2 regions of the Streptomyces sp. NPDC050528 genome follow, and region 2 is predicted to be linked to the other one. Evidence: riboswitches for the same ligand, from Rfam matches in the RefSeq annotation. Region 2 holds a riboswitch; the other holds the start of a gene.

Region 1 (5,101 bases), on a different contig from region 2:
CGCTCCCGAACGGCAGGAGTGCTCGCACGTCCTCCAGATGCGGGAAGCGGATCGTCACCTTGTGGCCGGTGGCGGAGTCTTCCTGCTCGTCCCGGACGAGTCGTAGGCCGAAGATCCGTCGCGCCCGCTCGATCTGGGCCTGGTCGATGGTGGCGCTGACCTCTATCGCGTGCCTGTGCTCCCACTGATCGACGAGCGCCGCGGCGACGGTGGCCAGGGTCTGGCCCTCGCGGATCCGTCGTGGCCGGTCGACTTCTTCCCACGTCGTGATGCGTTCGAGTCGGTACATTCGCGGCTCCCGGGCGCGGTCGGCGACGAGGTACCAGACGCCGGCCTTGGCCAACAACCCATAGGGGTCGACGACCAGTTCGCGCGGGCCTGACTCGCGTGGGCTGTCGTACTCGATCCGTAGCCGACGACCTCGCCGCACTGCGCCGATCAGCGCAGCCGGGGTCGTGCCGGAAGCTCGCGCCCGGCCCCAGGGACGGCTGTCCACGTGCACGACGTCGGTGAGCGGCAGGAGCTCATGACCTCGGCGTGGCTGTGCAGCGGCGATCTTGGAGAGCGCGCGCCGGCTTTCGGCCGATGCGTCGAGCTCCGCACGTTGCTTCTCGTCCAGCCCGGTGAGCGACAGCTGATCCCGCTCGCCCGGTGTGAGTCGCGTGAGGTCGAACCCGGACCCGGGCAGCATGGTCACGCCTCCGAGGCGGCCACGTTGTGCGGTCACCGGCAGTCCGGCGTCGCGGAGCCAGTTCAGGTCCCGGGTGATGGTGCGAAGGGACACCCCGAGCGCCGAGGCGAGTTCCCGCGTGGTGACGGCATCCCTCGATTCGAGGAGCAGCATCAGGGAGAAGAAGCGGTCCGGGGTCACCCGCCAAGTTTTTCAGGAATGTGCGACACGATGCGGCGCATATCCCGGTCAGGCTGGTGGACACGCATCTACCGGGACCTGCGAGAAGGAACAACCATGACCACGTCCGTCGTGTCCATCGTCTACGTGAACGACGCTCCCGCCGCAGCTCGTTTCTACGGCGACCTCCTCGGCATGAGCCCCTCGCTCGAGACGTCGGGATACGTCACGTTCGACCTCGGGCCCGGTGCCCAACTCGGTCTGTGGTCGGGCCAGTTCGAGGATCTGTCACCGGACGTTCCGCGTACCGGTGAGGTGTGCGTGGCGATCGGCGGTGGACCCGACGAGCTGGACGCGATCTACCAGCGGTGGCGGGCCAAGGGCGTCACGATCCTGCGCGAGCCTCATGACGCGGGGTTCGGCCTGACCTTCCTCGCAGCCGATCCCGACGGGAACCGTATCCGCGTCGCACCGCGGGACTGAAAGGCGGCTACGGCTACGGCGACATCGCCCGCGTCGCCCGCGTCGCCCGAGCCCTCCTGCACCTAGCGGGCGCGCAGCCGCTTCCACAGGGTGACCAGGGCGCACCAGTTCACGACCTCCCAGGCCGGTACCTCGGTGCGGTGCGGGTCGCCGTGTCCGTCCTTGCCCCGCAGGGAGAATCGGGCGTCCCGCGGCCGAAGCCACCAGGACGACGGCACCGGCCAGTCGGGCACGTCGATGTCGAGACACGGCTCCCGCAGGTCGGCCCACCGGTGGACCGGCCGACCGCCCGGGACGAACACCCCGTGCGCGTCGGCCGTGAGCGGGCCGAAGGTGACCTGCCGGCCCGCCTCGATCCGGTCCAGCAGCGCGGGCACCTGAGCGTCGGCCACCCGCTGCCGTACGTGGTCGACGACGAACCGTATCCGCCGGCTCTCGGGACGCTCCTGGTCCGCCGCCCCGACCTCGATCTGCCACTCGTCGAGAAGGAAGCCCTGTTCCGTCCCGTCGCCGAAGCGCAGCCGGTGTCGGTGGCCCAAGGTGTACCAGGCGATGTCGTGGCGCTCGTCGGCCACTTTGATGTGCACGTCGACGGTGGAACGCCAGTGCGTCACGTCCGCCCAGCGACGGACCCGCGCACCGCGTACCAGGACGAACCCCTCCTCGTACAGGTGGACGGGCCTGCCGCCGAGGAGCCGCGGCGCACGTCGCACGACCGCCTCGATCAGCGGCTCGCCCAGCCCTTCGGCTGCCGCCGCCGCACTCACCCCCGGTGGAATCCCCACCCCTGGATGGTCACACGGCAGGCACGCAACGGCCGTCCTCCGTGCGGTAGTTCCACTTGGCGCCGTCGGTCACGAGCTCCCGTACGGCCGTGATGAAACGGTCGACGTGCTCGTCCGGGGTGCCCGCGCCGAAGCTCACGCGGATGGCGTTGAGGGACTTCTCGCCCGGGGTCGCCTCGGGGGCGCCGCACTCGCCCTGGGTCTGGGGGTCGGTGCCGAGGAGGGTGCGGACCAGGGGGTGGGCGCAGAAGAGGCCGTCGCGGACGCCGATGCCGTACTCGGCGGAGAGGGCGGCGGCGAAGTGGGAACTGTTCCAGCCGTCGACCACGAAGGAGATCACGCCGACGCGTGGGGCGTCGTCGCCGAACAGGGACAGGACCTTGACCTGCGGGACCTCGGCCAGGCCGGCCCGCACCTTCCCGATCAGGTGCTGCTCGCGCGCGACCAGCGTGTCGAAGCCGGCCTCGGTCAGGGCCTTGCAGGCCGACGCGATGGAGTAGGCGCCGATGACATTGGGTGAGCCCGCTTCATGCCGCGCGGCGCTCTCGTGCCACTCCACGTCCACTCCCCCGTCCTCGCGCCGGGTGACCTTGCGGCTGGCGCCGCCGCCCGCGAGGTAGGGGTCGGCGGCCTGGAGCCAGTCGGCGCGGCCGGCGAGGACGCCCGAGCCGAAGGGGGCGTAGAGCTTGTGGCCGGAGAAGGCGATCCAGTCGACGTCGAGGTCCTGGACGGAGACCGGGTGGTGCGGGGCGAGTTGGGCGGCGTCGAGGACGATCCGGGCGCCGTGGGCGTGGGCCGCGGCCGCCAACTCCCGTACGGGCCACAGCTCGCCGGTGACGTTCGAGGCGCCGGTGACGCAGACCAGGGCCGGGCCCTGGGGGTCGCGGGCGGCAAGGGCCTGCACCAGGGTCTCGACGGCCTGGGCCGGGGTGCGCGGGGCGTTGAGGTAGGTGACCCGGGCGTCCTTCCAGGGGAGCAGGGACGCGTGGTGCTCGGTCTCGAAGACGAAGACCTGGCAGTCGGCGGGGAGGGCCGCGGCGAGGAGGTTCAGGGAGTCCGTGGTGGAGCGGGTGAAGATCAGCTGGTCGTCGGGGCGGCAGTCCAGGAACTCCTCGACCGTCTTCCGCGCGTTCTCGAACAGGTCCGTGGAGAGCTGCGAGAGGTAACCGGCGCCGCGGTGCACGCTGCCGTAGTACGGGGCGTAGGCCGCCACGTCGTCCCAGACGCGCTGGAGGGCGGGGGCGCTGGCCGCGTAGTCGAGGGCCGCGTAGGTGACTTCGCCGCCCGTGACGAGCGGGACGGTGACATCCCGGCCGAGAACGGGCAGCGGGGCACAAATAGTCGTAGCGGCGGCAACGGTGGAGACAGACATGGCGAACTCCCGTGAGAGGCAGGCGAATTCACTGCGCGAGCGGACAGGCTTCGGCGCAGGAAAGAGTGAAGGGGATGTGCGGAGTGGGGGCTTCGCGCCCTATCGCATTCGCTTGCTCACAGAGAGCTCCCTCGATGACCAGGACCCCTGGTGTCTTTCGAGGGGCCCGCGCTTGCCGCAGACCTCGCTGCCTACGGCCTGGTCTTCACCCGGGGCACCCCGCCACGGACGGAGGGTTGCCGGACAGTCGGCCGGGGCCTCATGACTGTCACTCATGACCTGGTCGGAAAATTTACGTGAGGTGATCGTCGTCCCGCAACCCGTGTCCGGATCGCGGGACGACGACCGCCGGCGGCTACCTGTTGGTGGCGGCCGCCCACCGCTCCAGCGTGCGCTTGGCCGCCCCCGAGTCGATCGACTCCGCGGCCTTGTCCATCCCGGCCCGGATCCGGTCCGCCAACGGCCCGTCCCCGGCCTCCAGGGCCACCAGCGCGGCCGCCGAGTTCAGGAGTACGGCATCCCGCACGGGGCCCGTCTCGCCGTCCAGGAGACGGCGGGCGACGCCGGCGTTGTACTCGGGGTCGGCACCGCGCAGCGCCTCCACCGGGACCAGTTCGAGGCCTACGTCCCTCGGGTCGAAGGTCTCCTCGGTGACCTTGCCGTCGCGGACGATCCACACCCGGGAGGTGGCGGTGGTCGTCAGCTCGTCGAGGCCGTCGTCGCCGCGGAACACGAGCGAGGAGTTGCCTCGCTCGGCGAAGACGCCCGCGATGATGGGTGCCATCCGCGGGTCGGCGACCCCGACCGCCTGGGCGCGCACCTTCGCGGGGTTGGTCAGCGGGCCCAGCGCGTTGAACACCGTGCGGATGCCCAACTGGCCGCGCGCGGCGCCCGCGTGACGCAGGGCCGGGTGGAACTTGATCGCGAAGCAGAAGGTGATCCCGGCCTCCTCGGCGACCTCGGCCACCCGCTTGGGGGTCAGTTCCAGGTTGACGCCGAGCCGCTCCAGGACGTCGGAGGCGCCGGACGCGGAGGACGCGGCCCGGTTGCCGTGCTTGACGACCTTCGCGCCCGTGCCGGCGATCACGATCGAGGACATCGTGGAGATGTTCACCGTCTTCGCGCCGTCGCCGCCGGTGCCGACGATGTCCACCGTCTCCCCGGACACGTCGATCACGTTCGCGTGCGCGTACATCGCGCGCACGAGACCGGTGATCTCCTCGACGGTCTCCCCCTTGGCCCGCAACGCCACCACGAACCCGGCGATCTGCGCGTCCGTCGCCTCGCCGCGCATGATCTGGTCCATCGCCCAGAACGTGGCATCGGCGTCCTGGTCCTGGCCGTACAGCAGCGAGTTCAGTACCTCGGGCCAGGAACGGGCCGCCGCGGTGTCGCCTCCAGCGGGGGTCACAGCGCTCATGGGGCCGCTCCTGATGGTCGTAGACAAAGTGTGACCCCACCCTATCCAGCCCCGACGGCGCCGAAGGGCACTGTCCGCACACCGGACCGCGGTGCGGTCAGCCGAAGGTGACCGGGAGGTGGTGGAGTCCGCGGAGCATCAGGCTGGGGCGCCAGACGAGGGCGTCCGGGTCGGTGTCGAGTGCCAGTCGC
Region 2 (5,101 bases):
CACCGCATCCAACGTCTTCAGACCGTCCCCGGTGTTCAGCACGACAGTGACCAGCGTCGGATCCAGCAGCCCGTTCTCGATCAGCTTCTTCGCCACACCAACGGTCACCCCACCCGCGGTCTCCGCAAAGATCCCCTCGGTCCGAGCCAGCAACTTGATCGCGTCAACAACCTGCTCGTCGTTGACGTCCTCGACCGCCCCACCCGTACGCCGGGCAATGTCCAGGACATACGGCCCGTCCGCCGGGTTCCCGATCGCCAGCGACTTCGCGATCGTGTTCGGCTTCTGCGGCCGTACGACGTCATGCCCCGCCTTGTAGGCGACGGAAACCGGCGAACACCCTTCCGCCTGCGCGCCGAAGATCTTGTACGGCTTGTCCTCGACGAGCCCGAGCTTGATCAGCTCCTGCAAGCCCTTGTCGATCTTCGTGAGCTGCGACCCGGAGGCGATGGGCACCACGAGCTGGTCCGGAAGCTTCCACCCCAGCTGCTCGCAGATCTCGTACGCGAGGGTCTTGGAGCCCTCCGCGTAGTACGGCCGGAGGTTGACGTTGACGAACCCCCAGCCCTCGCCCGCCGGGTCGCCGATCAGCTCGGAGCAGAAACGGTTCACGTCGTCGTAGTTGCCCTCGATGCCGACGAGCTCGCCGCCGTAGATCGCGGCCATGACGACCTTGCCCTGCTCCAGGTCGTGCGGGATGAACACGCAGGAGCGGAAGCCGGCCCGCGCGGCGGCGGCGCCGACGGCGCCCGCGAGGTTGCCGGTGGAGGAGCAGGAGAGGGTGGTGAAGTCGAACGCGCGGGCCGCTTCGATGGCCTGCGCCACGACGCGGTCCTTGAAGGAGTGCGTCGGGTTGCCGGAGTCGTCCTTGACGAACAGCTTGCCCGCGTCGACGCCCAGTTCGCGGGCGAGGTTGTCGGCCTGGACGAGCTTGGTCCAGCCGGGGTTGATGTTCGGCTTGTCGGCCACGTCGGCGGGGACGGGCAGCAGGGGCGCGTAACGCCAGATGTTCGCGGGGCCCGCTTCGATGCGCTTGCGGAGCTCTTCGGTGTCGTAGGCCGAGAAGTCGTAGGCGATCTCCAGCGGGCCGAAACACTCCTCGCAGGCGAAGACCGGACCGAGCGGGACGCGGTGGCCGCACTCGCGGCACGAGAGCGCGGCGGCGGGGCCGAGGTCTACGGAGTTGGCGGTGTTCGCGGAGTTCGTGGTGCTTGCGACAGTCTGCGCAGCCATGGAGGGGAGGCCCTTTCTCCTCATCTTCCTCACGACGCATCTCGCCGTGAGACGGATTTGGCACCTTCCCGAGCCGGGAGCCTCACCACGTCAACGTGACAAGACCGGCTGGAGGGTTGCCGGGGCTTCATCGGGCCGTATCCCTCTGCCCCTCTGGATGAGCGGTGTTCAGTTGTGTATGCGGTTGTGTCACTTGCGTGAGCGTTGACGGCCCCCGACATGCGATGGTCATCAGCGTTGTTCAAGACTGTAACCGAAGGCCAGGACAGTTGAGTGAGCCGTCCGAACCGCGAGATGGATCACACACTCTGTGTGATCACCTCTCGCCGAGAGAACGCAGAGGAGCCGCGCAACGTGCTGAAGGAAGTCGAGCACTGGCTGAGCACCCGCTCCTGGTCCATGACCGACCGGCCGCTCCACAAGATCCTGGCCGCGAAGCACCGCACGGGCCAGTCGGTGTCCGTCGTGCTGCCCGCGCTCAACGAGGAAGCGACGGTCGGCGAGATCGTCGCGATCATCCGTCACGACCTCATGCAGCAGGTCCCGCTCGTCGACGAGATCGTCGTCGTCGACTCGGGGTCCACCGACCGCACCTCCGAGGTGGCCGCCGCGGCGGGCGCCCGGGTCGTGCACCGGGACGACATCCTGCCCCGCATCCCCGCCGTGCCCGGCAAGGGCGAGGTGCTGTGGCGCTCGCTGCTGGTGACGAGCGGTGACATCGTCGCGTTCGTCGACGCGGACCTGAAGGAGTTCTCCTCCGACTTCGTCACCGGGATCGTGGGCCCGCTGCTCACCGACCCCGGCGTCGACCTCGTCAAGGCGATGTACGACCGCCCGCTCGGCGGCGCGGCCGGACAGGGCGGCCGGGTCACCGAGCTGATGGCCCGCCCGCTGCTGAACATGCACTGGCCGCAGCTGGCCGGTTTCGTGCAGCCGCTCGGCGGCGAGTACGCGGCCCGCCGCTCGCTGCTGGAGCAGCTCCCCTTCCCGGTCGGCTACGGCGTCGAACTGGGCATGCTGGTCGACGCGTTGCACCTGGTGGGCCTCGACGCCCTCGCCCAGGTCGACGTCGGTGTGCGCAAGCACCGCCACCAGGACGGCCAGGCGCTGGGCCGGATGGCCGCGCAGATCTACCGCACGGCCCAGCTGCGGCTGGCCCGCGGCCACCTGATCCGCCCGTCCCTCACCCAGTTCGAACGGGGTCCGGACGGCTTCGAGCCGCGCACGTACTCCGTGGACACGGAGGAACGCCCGCCGATGGCGGACATCACCGAATATCAGTCACGCAAGGTCGCATAACCGCACAGTTACAGACGCTCACGGACGGTCGTATACGGACTCCTACAGTCCGCCGACGGCCGTCCGTACGTTTGAGCGTTTCCGGCCCGGGCTAGGTTGTGGCGTATGGCTTCCACGGCTTCTACGGCTTCCACGCCCCCTCGCGGTGCTGCTCAGGTGCTCGTCGCGTCCAATCGCGGTCCCGTCTCGTACGAGGTGGGCGACGACGGTTCGCTGCGCGCCAAGCGCGGTGGCGGCGGGCTGGTGTCCGGGCTGTCGGCCATCGGTCCTGACGCCGACGCGCTGTGGGTGTGCTCGGCGCTCTCCGACGGCGACCGCGAGGCGGTGCGGCGCGGGGTCGGCGAGGACGGCGTACGGATGCTCGACATCCCGGCGGACGTGCACACCGACGCGTACAACGGCATCGCCAACTCCGTGCTGTGGTTCGTCCACCACATGCTGTACCAGACCCCGCTGGAGCCGGTCTTCGACGCGGAGTTCCGGCGTCAGTGGGCGTCGTACGAGACGTACAACCGGGCGTTCGCGGAGGCGCTGGCGGAGGAGGCGGCCGAGGGCGCCGTCGCGATCGTGCAGGACTACCACCTGTGCCTCGTGCCCGGGATGCTGCGCGAGCTCCGCCCCGACCTGCGCATCGGGCACTTCTCGCACACGCCGTGGGCGCCGGCGGACTACTTCCGGATGCTGCCGGACGACATCCGCGAGCAACTGCTGACAGGCATGCTCGGCGCGGACCGCCTCGGCTTCCTCACCCACCGCTGGGCGGACGCGTTCACGGCCTGTTGTACGGAGTTCACCGGCGGCCCGGGGGACACGCGGATCGGCGTCCACGGCCTGGGCGCCGACGCCGAGTTCCTGCGCGCCCGCTCGCACGAGCCGGACGTGGAGGAGCGGATCGTGGCGCTCCGGGAGGAGATCGGCGAGGGCCGCAGGACCATCGTCCGCGTCGACCGCACCGAACTCTCCAAGAACATCGTGCGCGGACTCCTGGCGTACCGCCAACTCCTCGACGACCACCCGGAGTTGCTGGAGAAAGTCGTCCATGTGGCCTTCGCCTACCCGTCCCGGCAGGACCTCGCCGTCTACCGCGACTACACGGCCGAGGTGCAACGGGTCGCCGACGGGATCAACTCCCAGTACGGGACGCCCGGTTGGACCCCGGTGGTCCTGCACGTCAAGGACGACTTCGCCCGCTCCCTGGCCGCGTACCGCCTGGCCGACGTAGCCCTGGTGAACCCGATCCGCGACGGCATGAACCTCGTGGCCAAGGAGGTCCCGGTCGTCTCCGACGAGGGCTGCGCGCTGGTCCTGTCCCGGGAGGCGGGCGCCTACGAGGAGTTGGGCGAGGACGCGATCGCGGTCAACCCGTACGACGTGATCGGCACGGCCACCGCCCTCCACGAGGCGTTGACCATGTCGACCGGGGAACGGGCCGAGCGGACGAAGCGACTGACGGCGGCGGCCACGGCCCTCCCCCCGGCCCAGTGGTTCCTGGAGCAGCTCAACGCGCTGCGCGATCAGGCGAGTTGAGCCGCGAGCGCCGACAGCAGTTCTACGACCCCTGCCGCGCCGTCCACCACCAGGTCCGCGCGTTCCCGCAACTCCGTGACCTCGTCGCTGCCGCTGCACACGAGCAGGCCCGGGACGCCGTCCGAGCGGAGTTTCTCGACGGCGGCGAACGCGGGGAGGTCGCCGAGGTCGTCGCCGGCGTAGAGGACGGACTCGGCGCCGGTTTCGCGGAGGTACTCGGTGAGCGCTACGCCCTTGTCCATGCCGGGCGGCCTCAACTCCAGGACCATGCGGCCGGGTTCGACGATCAGGCCGTTGCGGGTGGCGAGGTCGGTGAGGGGGGCGCGGAGGGCCTCGAAGGCGGCCTGGGGGTCGGTCGCCCGGCGGGTGTGGACCGCGAGGGCGCGGCCCTTCTCCTCGATCCAGGTGCCCTGCCAAGCGCCGATCGCGTCCAGGAAGCCGGGGAGTTCGGCGCGGACCGCCGCGACGCCGGGGTGCGGGGCGGGGGCGCTGACCGTGCTGGTCACCGCGTCCCAGCGTTCCGTGCCGTAGTGGCCGAGGACGACCAGGTGCTCCAGGCCGGGGACGCCCGCGAAGCCGCCGTTGCGGACCGCCACGCCGGCCGGGCGGCCGGTGATCACGGCGACGGAGGCGACCTTCGGGGCGAGGGCGGCGAGCGCCGGTACCGCGCCGGGGTGGGCGCGGGCCTGCTCGGGGTCCGGGACGATCGGGGCGAGTGTGCCGTCGAAGTCGAGGCCGATCACCGCGGCGGCCGGTTTGGCGAGGATGGCCTCCAGAGCCTCGCGTCCGGCGCGGGTGACGGGGGTCGGCAGTGGGTGCAGGGAATTGGTGGAATCCTGAGGGCTGCCCATGTCAACGACCCTATCCGGGCGGGGCCGGGACCCACACCTGCCGCTACCGCTCCGTACGCCTGGTTTCGCGGACCCGTCTCAGTCTGTTCACCGTGACCGGGTCGTGGGCCAGCGCCCGCTCGTCGTCCAGCAGGGCGTTGAGCAGCTGGTAGTAGCGCACGGGGGGCAGGCCCAGCTCCTCGCGGATCGCT

What was found. A riboswitch is a leader RNA that binds a small molecule or an ion and turns the genes downstream of it on or off. The one in region 2 is predicted to bind S-adenosylmethionine.
Region 1: it holds a riboswitch for S-adenosylmethionine, as region 2 does, so the genes downstream of both, ACIBK4_RS09640 (aminotransferase class V-fold PLP-dependent enzyme) here and thrC (threonine synthase) in region 2, are expected to answer to the same signal.

The regions. Positions count from the first base shown of each region.
Region 1 covers NZ_JBITHH010000002.1:496,539-501,639, forward strand. Annotated here, with positions in the region: gene ACIBK4_RS09625 (helix-turn-helix transcriptional regulator) at 1-871, opposite strand, end outside; gene ACIBK4_RS09630 (VOC family protein) at 968-1,333, shown strand; gene ACIBK4_RS09635 (hypothetical protein) at 1,396-2,118, opposite strand; gene ACIBK4_RS09640 (aminotransferase class V-fold PLP-dependent enzyme) at 2,129-3,490, opposite strand; SAM riboswitch class IV at 3,654-3,770, opposite strand; gene trpD (anthranilate phosphoribosyltransferase) at 3,846-4,910, opposite strand; gene ACIBK4_RS09650 (cytochrome P450) at 5,008-5,101, opposite strand, start outside.
Region 2 covers NZ_JBITHH010000005.1:506,396-511,496, forward strand. Annotated here, with positions in the region: gene thrC (threonine synthase) at 1-1,233, opposite strand, end outside; SAM riboswitch class I at 1,251-1,397, opposite strand; gene ACIBK4_RS20560 (glucosyl-3-phosphoglycerate synthase) at 1,588-2,532, shown strand; gene ACIBK4_RS20565 (trehalose-6-phosphate synthase) at 2,638-4,059, shown strand; gene otsB (trehalose-phosphatase) at 4,047-4,910, opposite strand; gene ACIBK4_RS20575 (DUF3263 domain-containing protein) at 4,954-5,101, opposite strand, start outside.